3 regions of the Geminocystis sp. NIES-3708 genome follow, and region 3 is predicted to be linked to each of the others. Evidence: predicted binding sites of a transcription regulator. Region 3 holds the regulator's gene; each other region holds the start of a gene.
The links. The regulator NtcA, encoded in region 3, controls nitrogen genes in cyanobacteria. The targets are predictions, from matches to a motif close to TTTGTANCNNNNGNTACAAA.

Region 1 (3,258 bases), 1.1 Mb from region 3:
ATCCGTCTAAATAGGCTTGAGGATTTTCAGGATCAAATTTTGTGCCATCAAAAAAAGTTTCAACTCCACGAGAAGTACTCGTTGGAATTTCAGCATCACTTACTTTTAAAGCTTTTGCGGCTTCTTTCCATAAATCTTCACGATTAACTTGGTCAACCAGTGATTTAGTATCAGTATCAGCAGGAATATAACCCCAACGAATATCTTCAGTTAAAAACCACAAATCATGACTTTTGAAAGGATAAGAAGCGTTATCTCTCCAGAATTTCATTGCTTGAGGGAAGTTATTTTCTACCCTACCATTACCAAAATCAATATTACCCTTAGAACGTTCTACAATATCTTCAAAAGGTACTTTAAACCATTTATCTTGAGAAACAATTTTACACATTTCTTCAATATTCTCAGGCTTATCACACCATTGTTGAGCTTCTAACACTGCCATTAATAATGCTTTCGCCGCTTTTGGATTAGCGTCAACCCAATCTTTGCGTAAACTGAAGGCTTTTTCTGGATGATCTTTCCATAATTCACCAGTAACTAAGGCACTATAACCGATTCCTTGATTAATTAATTGGGCATTCCAAGGTTCCCCTACACAGAAAGCCTCCATGTTACCTACTTTCATATTCGCTACCATTTGAGGTGGAGGCACAGGAACGACTGAAACATCTGTATCAGGGTTAATTCCTCCTGCGGCTAACCAGTAACGCATCCATAAATCGTGAGTACCACCGGGAAAAGTTATGGCAAATTTGGATTCCTTATTAACTTTTGCTTTTATAACTGAACTATCTAGTCCTACCTTGGCATCTTTATAGGCATTGCTGATAGAAATTGCCTGTCCGTTAGTATTTAACCGTGCCAAGAGATACATCGGTAAAGGTTGTTTTGTTTTTGTGATTGTACCTAATGTCATCAAATAAGGCATAGGAGAAAGGATGTGTGCACCATCAATACCACCACCAGCTGATCCCAATTCAATATTATCTCTAGTTACAGGCCATGATGCTTGTTTTAATACTTCTACTCCCGTCATTCCATATTTATCAAAAAAGCCTTTCTCTTTAGCAATAATTAAAGGTGCAGAGTCTGTTAAGGCGATAAAACCAAGTTTAGCAGTTGTTACTTCGGGGGCATCTCCAGAGGTAGGTGCAGTATTTGTAGGAGTTGTAGGGCTAGTTTCTGTGGTGGCTTGTTGATTACCTCCATTAGCACAACCATGTAAAATTGCAGTGCCGACAGCAGTTACTCCGGCGGTGAATATAAATTTACGTCTGGATAATTGGGACATAGATTAATTGGTTTTTTAATGTTTTTGAATATTTGTTAAGTTTGATGTACATATTTAAAACGTTTACTATGGTTCGATTTGTATGTTTCGTCACAAAAATTCTTAAATTTGCAAAAAATACATTGAAAAGATTTATATTGTGCATTTTCAGCGAAATTATAAAACAATTAGTTCTTTTGGTGAGGATTAATGCTGATGGCTAATAGCGACTTTAACCAATAATTTTGTATTTTATAAAGATAAGATTAAGATACATAACTGATCCAGATTAATACTAATATTGTTAAACCAAAAGTAAAAATTTGAAACCCTAAAAGCAGATGATCAAGTTGAGTAATTCGGGAATAATTTTCAGGATTGTCTTCTTTAACCCATTCCGCAGTTATAATCGCTTCTATGATAGATATAAAAATTAGAATATAAGTGATAACATAAATCTTATCAAGAAGAACGAGATAACCAACCTCAGGCAAAGAAGCAGAATAGCTTTGTTGAAGAAAAACAGCAGTTAATAAAGCTGTTACGGGTAAAGTAATTCGAGAGTCTATATTTTCGGGATTTAGTAATAAAGCTCCCCAACCTGTGGCAATCACAATAACAAGGGGTAAGAATAGTTTCCAAAGAAAAAAGCTGACGGGGCGAGATATATTTAATGAATATTGCAAAATAGAATTTTTAGTAGAATCGGTGAAGCGTGTATCGCCAAAATTAGTTTGATATTGACGAACCAAACTCAATAATTCAAAATCTTCAATTTTCCATCCTGGAAGGTTTAGGCTATCAGAATATCCAGATTGTTTTTGATCAGCAACATAAACTAATTGCTCTAGAGTATAAACTGAATTTTCTAATAAAATATCTAATTTTTCTCGATCTAAGGGATAATTTTCAAAAGATAACGGTTGAGTGAATCTACCTTCTATTCTTAATGCTTGATAAAAACTGCCATCTGGTAATTTCTGTATTTGTTCATAAACAGGGACTAATGTTGTTCCCCAATCTTCGACTCCGTTACTAAGTTCTAAATTTTCGATGGGATTAATTTTTCCTTTCCATTTAAACCAAACGTAAAAATCAGCATAGTAAGTATTACTAGAAGCATTGAGATCATATAAATTTATAATATAAATTCCCGTTTCTACTTGTTGAGCTTGAGATGGAATTTCTTTTAAAGGTATTGATTTTTGATAATTATTTGTAGATTTAGGAATACCTAATTGAATAAAGATAATAAATAAAGCAACGCTAACTATATAAATTATAAACTTGAAAGTACGAGGATTTATTTTCATTATTTTCATTCTTTGAGAATGTTATAACTATAACTAAGTAGATAAACAAAGTTATTTACAGTATTTCTTCTTGTAAATAAAATGATTTCTAGCTTTTTAATATCTCGAAAAAAAAGGAGGCTAAATAGCCCCCTAAATCCCAAAATAAGTAGGAAAGAATGTTAGAAATACATTCCAGCCTCTTGTACTTTTTCGATTTGTTTTTTCTTAAGTACTAAGAGAATCTGAGATAACATAATACCAGCGATGAACACTAATAACCATTGAATACGAGCAGGACTTTGTAAAACTACTTCAGTATCTTTTTGTCCAAAACCACCCACATTTGGATCGTTGGTTAAAGCCTCACCATTAGCTAGTTGTTGCCCTTCGGTAACAATTAATTGAGGACCAGCGGGAATTTCAACAGTACTAACATTGCCATCTTCAGCAGTAATAGTTACGGTATAAGCACCGCCTTCAACTTCAGTAACAGCAGTAACAATACCAGCAACAGGGGATTTGAATAAATTGTTGTTGCTTAGTACTCCAGTAGGATATATTTGTCCACGTCCTCTGTTAGCCCCTAGATGTACGGAGTATTTTCCATAGTGAATATTGGGGTTAGTAGCAGGATCAGGAGATAATACGGGGAAAATGATTTCTTCATAACTATCACCGGGTAAAGGACCA
Region 2 (3,258 bases), 730 kb from region 3:
AAAAATCCCTCATCTTTCCAAAGACAAGGGATAGAATTTAGTGTTAACTAATTAATAATTACATTTCAACTCCAGAGCTAACTTCGCTTGATGTAGTGGCAAAACCACCAGCAAGAATATCAGCCTCTTTCACAAATCCGTTATAAGCCTCCATACCGTGTTCAGAAATATCTAAACCTTTGACTTCTTCTTCGGGATGAACTCTAATACCTACAGTTGCTTTGATTGCATACCAGAAAATAGAGCTAACTACAACAGTAAAACCACCAACGGTTAGTACACCAATTAATTGAGTAATAAAACTATGACCATTCATACTGAAAATACCAACGGCTAGAGTTCCCCAAATACCACAAACTAAGTGTACTGAAGTTGCACCAACGGGATCATCAATCTTTAAAGTTTTATCAAAAAATCCTACTGCAAAAACTACAATTACACCAGCGATCGCACCGATAATTACCGCACTAATATAACTAACATCAGCACAACCAGCAGTGATACCCACTAAACCCGCTAACACACCGTTAATAATCATGGATAAATCAGGTTTACCATCTTTTGCCCAAGATGTAGCTGTGGCAGTGATACCACCTGCGGCTGCGGCTAAATTAGTCGTGAGAGCAATATAAGGAATGTTACCAGTAGCGGCTAATTCTGAACCGGGGTTAAAACCAAACCAGCCAATCCAAAGAATTAAACATCCAAGAGTAGCAATACTCATGTTATGACCTGGTATAGCGTGGACTGTACCATCAGAGGTGTATTTACCTTGACGAGGACCTAAAATTGCCGCCCCCATTAATGCCGCCCAACCGCCGACAGAGTGAACCGCCGTTGAACCTGCAAAGTCACGGAATCCCATGGAAGCTAACCAACCACCATCCCAAATCCAATGTCCTGTAATAGGGTAAGCGATTCCTACTAATAAAACACTGAAGATTAAGAAGGCATCAAAACGGATTCTTTCTGCTACCGCACCAGATACAATCGTTGCTGCTGTAGCTGAGAATGCTAATTGGAAAAAGAAGGAAATAGATTCAGGTACTTTTGTCAAGGTTTTAACTTCAACTTCTTTACCATCAACCATTGTTTTAGCTATTTCAAAGGCTTCGGAGTCACTGTAAGGAAGACTGCTACCATTGAAGAAGAAACCGTCTAAACCGATAAAACCGTTGCCGTTTCCATACATTAAACCATAGCCAACTGCCCAATAAACAATAGAAGCGATGGCAAATACGATGAGATTTTTTGCTAAGACGTTAACCGCATTTTTTTGACGACAAAAGCCAGTTTCTAACATTGCAAAACCAGCATTCATGAAGACAACTAAAGTACCAGTTATCAATAGAAAAACCGAATCTAAAACAATTTTTAATTGCCCTACATCTTCAGGTTGTCCGAATCCTTGTGCCGTTGCCGCACTGTTCCACACCACAAGAATGAGGGCAGTTAAAGGAATACAGGCTAATTGATAGGGGGAAAATAAATTTCTAACACGAGCTATAGAATTAAGTATAAAACTATCTTGATTTGGTAATCGAGAAGCCTTTTTGTTCATTTTTTTAGACATCATCACCATAAACTAAGTAAATTTTATTTTCGGTATAGATTATTGGGAAAACTAAATAAGAATTAAAGAATTAATAATTCAACCCTTTAATTAACTGTTAAATATTCATACTTTTTACTTCACGGTTTCTGTATCAATAAATACAATAACTGATGAATAATGGATAATAGATAAAAAATAAAAAAACTATAATTATCAAATGTCTAATCATTTACCTATTTATATTATCTGTGGTGGTTTTCATTCTTTCACTTTAACTATTAACTTTTTTGCTTATTTGAAAACTATTATTTATGATGTTTATGAAGAAAATAGTATTCTTATTTGCAAAGAGAATATTCAACCTTATGATGGTTTAAATATCTATAACTATATCCATGAACATCATCAAAAATCCCTTAATTCTACGCCGATTATCTTCATCGGATTTAGTGCTGGAGTTGTAGGTGCAATTATCGCCGGAAACTTATGGCAAAGAAATGGTGGCAAAGTAAAAGCCTTATTTGCTTGTGATAGTTGGGGAGTGCCTTTAATGGCAGATTTTCCCTGTTATCGCATTTCTCACGATTATTTTACTCATCTGAGCTACTTAGGTGGTGAAGAAAATAGTTTTTATGCTTCTCCTTCTGTACCTCATCTGGAATTATGGCGATCGCCTGAAAAAATACAAGGTTGGTGGGAAATAAAATTAGGCATCAAAAAAAGAAGTAATTTAAGAGAATATTTCAAATATTGCTTAACAGAAAACAGAACGTAAAAATGTAAAATATATAAACAATAGGATCTTTAATTCCTAAATTCCTAATTCCTAAATTTTTGATTCCCATTATGACTGATTCATTAATTCATGATTTGTCTCAAATTCGCAACGGTAGTATTAAAGATTTACGAGGCATAAACTTAAGCGGATATGATCTTTCCGGTGCAAATTTATCCGCAGTTGATTTTTCTGGTAGTCAATTAATGGGGGTTAATTTTTCTGGGGCAAATTTGCGAGAAGCAATTTTACGTTGTAATTTACGTGGTGCAGATTTACGTGGTGCAGATTTACGTGGTGCAGATTTACGTGGTGCAGATTTACGTGGTGCAATTTTAATCTCGGCACAAGTAGAAAATATTAGTTTAGCAGGAAGTTTTTTAGCAGGGGCAATTTTAACGAATTTAGACTTATCCAATGTGGATTTAAGGGGTACTGATTTACGAGGTGTTAACTTGGTAGGAGCTTGTTTACAAAAGGCAGATTTAAGTAACTCCAATTTAAGTGGTACTGATTTATCTCAAGCTGATTTGGAAGAGGCAAATTTAACAGGTGCTATTTTAAAGGGTGCAAATTTATTTCAGGCGAATCTTCTTTGTGCAACAGTAGATATTCAGGCGTTAAAAAATACTTTTAAAGAAGGAGTTTGTATTGAGGGAATTTTTAATCAATAATAGATCATAATTTTGTTTTTACTATTAATTACTCATTATTAAGAAAGGGTGATATTTTTTACTGTTCAAAGTTCAATAAATATTATTTACTATGAAAATTAATAGAAAAAGATTTGTCCCAAAAATTTAAGCAACAATGAATAAATTAGCTACTAGAGTATCTCAAGTTAACCCTTCTATTACCCTCGCCATCACTGCTAAAGCTAAAGCAATGAAAGCAGAAGGTTTAGATGTTTGTAGTTTTAGTGCTGGTG
Region 3 (3,258 bases):
AAATCTTTGATTCGGAAACTTATTTCCATAACCTAAAGTTAACATTACTCCTCGATTAGCTTCGTTTAAAATACCATCTATTAATTCTTCTAAATTCGTACTTCTATCAGTTTTAACTAAGGTAACAGTCAATACTTGTCCTTTAACAACAGCAATAGGTCTTTCTCTTAAATCTTGATAAGTCTGATAATATTGTTCTAAGATTTCTACTTCTCGACGATAAAATGCGAGTTCTTTTTCTAAGGATAATAATTCATTTTCTTTATTTTTTAAAATTTGATCTTTTGCAGAGATATTTTTATCTAATTTAGAAATTTGTTCATCTCTGGATTTTATATCTGATTGTAGTTTATTTTGTTTGTTTTGTAATTGTATTAAACTTTGTTCCTGTTTTTGTAAAATATTTTCTTGTTCTTCTATTTGTATTTGTTTATTTTGTAAGTCATTATCTCTTTCAATAATAGATTTTTCAAGTATTTGACTTTGTTTTTCTATCTGCTCTTTTTCTTCTAATAATTTTTTTTTATCTCCAATAATTGTCTTTAATTCTAATTTTAATTTTTCTGTTTGAGTGGAAATAGTTTTAAGTTGAGTTTGAGTATTTTTTAATTCTTTTCCTGTAGTATTTAAAAGTGTTCGCACGGAATTTTGTCTTTTTTGAGCTTCTTTTAATTCCGTTTCCGCTCTGTTTTTTTCTACTTGAACTTTTTCTAATTGAGCTGTAATTTCTCTTCTTTTCTTGAGGATTTCATCTAATTGAAAAATACCCTGTCGTAAAGACTCACTTAAACTAAATAAAATTACTAATGTAGAAGCAGAAATTAATATTCCTGTTCCAATCGTTATGACTATTGCAGTTTGTTTCGGGCGTAGTTGAAATAGTCTTAGTCTCGCTTTACCTACTTTTGTACCAATGCGATCGCCTAATGCCGCAATTAAGCCTCCTAAGATTAACATTGCCAGAATCAAAATATAGGCACTTGTCATATAAAATAGAGTTCCATCACTCCTAACAAATTTTATTCACACCATTTATATAGTTTAACCTTATTTGATGGGAGTTCGGGAAAGAAAATACGAGGAAATGAAGAGACTACCTCCGTTCGACAGAAGAAAAATTGTGAACATAAGACAGGTGGACAAATAAAAAAACCACCAATATTTGCCGATTTCGGAAAGAATTTTGTTCATTCACAAAAAATATAATGTCCCTGTTTCCCTGTCAACTTATCTTCCAAGTCAATCGTCACCTATTTTTAGATCAAACTCAGTTAGGAGACTAAGAAAAAATTAATTACCCTTTTTTTATTATGCAAATTGTTGACTTAAAGCAACGGGATTATGTACAGTGATTTTCTTTTTGGTAATAGAAATCATCCCCTCTTGTCTTAATTCTCCTAATAATCTGGTAACAGTCACACGGGTTGAGCCTATTGCTTCGGCGATGGCTTGATGAGATAATTTTAAATCGATGGTAATACCATTAAGGCTAGGTACACCGAAATCTCGACAAAGAATTAATAAAAAACTCACTAAGCGAGAAGCCATATCACGATGAGCTAAGGTTTCGATCATTAATTCCGTTTGTAAAATCCGAGAAGAGAGTCCTTGTAGCATTAAACGAGACAATTCTGGATTATCTTTCAAAGATCTTTGAAAATGCTCAATGGGAGCAGATAATAACTCTACGGGAGTAAAAGCCACAGCATGATAGAAACGATCTGATTTTTGTCCAGTAATTAAGGACAAAACGCCAAATACACTATTTTCTCGTAGTAAAGCTACCGTAATTTCTTCTCCTGCTTCATATACCCGTGACAATTTGACAGCACCCTTCATTAAAAAATATACTCTTTCGGCGGGATCACCGGGAAAAAAGATGGTTTTACCACGCTCAAATCTTTCCACTACAGGGGTATAAATTCCGACACCAATTTGACGAAATACAGAAGCTAAAGGTTGTTCTTGATTTGATACTGATTGCATAGGGGGATAGTTACGGAATAATATTTAATGATTGATCGTGTAAACGACACTTTCTATAAGAAAATAGGTAATTGTAAACTAGATAACTATCTATAACTTAATTAGTTTAGCGAATTATTGTCAGATATTACAGAAAAATAGAGAAAAAATCAAGAATATGTTAGATTTAACCAACAAAAACGCCCTTATAACAGGTATTGCCAATAATAAATCCATCGCTTGGGGTATTGCTCAACAATTACACAAAGCCGGTGCAAATATTGGTGTGACTTATCTTCCCGATGAGAAAGGAAGATTTGAAAAAAAAGTAGGAGAATTAGTTGAACCTTTAAAACCTAGTATTTTTCTTCCTTGCAATGTACAAGATGATGCTCAAATTGATGAAACTTTTGCTCAAATTAAGGAAAAATGGGGACATATTGATATTTTAATTCACTGTTTAGCTTTTGCTGGGAAAGAAGATTTAGCAGGAGATTTCAGTAATACTTCTCGTGAAGGTTTTAAAACTGCCCTTGATATTAGTGCCTATTCTCTTACTCGTTTAGTACAAGCGGCTAAACCCATTTTGCGCTCAGGTGGTAGTGTTGTAACTTTAAGCTATTTAGGAGGGGTAAAAGTAATTCCCAATTATAACGTCATGGGAATTGCTAAATCCGCTTTAGAAATGAGTGTACGTTATTTAGCTTCTGAATTAGGTAGTCAAAATGTAAGAGTAAATGCTATATCTGCTGGTCCTATTCGTACTTTAGCATCTTCCGCCGTTGGTGGTATTTTAGATATGATTCATCATGTAGAAGCAGTTGCACCTTTACGCCGTACTGTGACTCAGATCGAGGTAGGGAATACTGCCGCTTTTCTTTGTAGTGATTTATCTAGTGGTATTACAGGACAAGTTATCTATGTCGATGCTGGTTATGAAATTATGGGTATGACTCAAGGTTAATTAATTAGGGGTTGCTGAAAAAGTAGAAAGCCTTTTAAATTCTTGGTTTTATAAATACTACATTAACACAAAAAACGTGCAAAAATAGAGTTTTTGGTTTTAAAAAGAGGTTTTTTAATACTATTTCTAAAAAATATATCTTATTTTTTTAAGAATAAAAGCAATTACTCATTGCCTACCTCACTGAAAAACTTTTTCATCACACCCTAACTATTTTAAGCAAAAACTACGGTACGATTTCCATAGACTAAAACTCGATGTTGTAAGTGTAATCGTACCCCTCTAGCTAAGACGATTTTTTCTAAATCTTTACCTTTTCTAATTAAATC

Region 1: a site for NtcA is predicted at 1,372-1,391, ahead of GM3708_RS03685 (CmpA/NrtA family ABC transporter substrate-binding protein). Genes of this name have one in related genera too.
Region 2: a site for NtcA is predicted at 1,701-1,720, ahead of GM3708_RS11745 (ammonium transporter). Genes of this name have one in related genera too.

The regions. Positions count from the first base shown of each region.
Region 1 is NZ_AP014815.1:839,286-842,543, forward strand. Features, by position in the region: gene GM3708_RS03685 (CmpA/NrtA family ABC transporter substrate-binding protein) at 1-1,294, opposite strand, end outside; gene GM3708_RS03690 (hypothetical protein) at 1,540-2,586, opposite strand; gene petA (cytochrome f) at 2,748-3,258, opposite strand, start outside.
Region 2 is NZ_AP014815.1:2,670,026-2,673,283, forward strand. Features, by position in the region: gene GM3708_RS11745 (ammonium transporter) at 59-1,576, opposite strand; gene GM3708_RS11750 (hypothetical protein) at 1,773-2,330, shown strand; gene GM3708_RS11755 (pentapeptide repeat-containing protein) at 2,402-3,004, shown strand; gene GM3708_RS11760 (pyridoxal phosphate-dependent aminotransferase) at 3,141-3,258, shown strand, end outside.
Region 3 is NZ_AP014815.1:1,943,224-1,946,481, forward strand. Features, by position in the region: gene GM3708_RS08560 (DUF3084 domain-containing protein) at 1-987, opposite strand, end outside; gene ntcA (global nitrogen regulator NtcA) at 1,309-1,986, opposite strand; gene fabI (enoyl-ACP reductase FabI) at 2,144-2,929, shown strand; gene purU (formyltetrahydrofolate deformylase) at 3,145-3,258, opposite strand, start outside.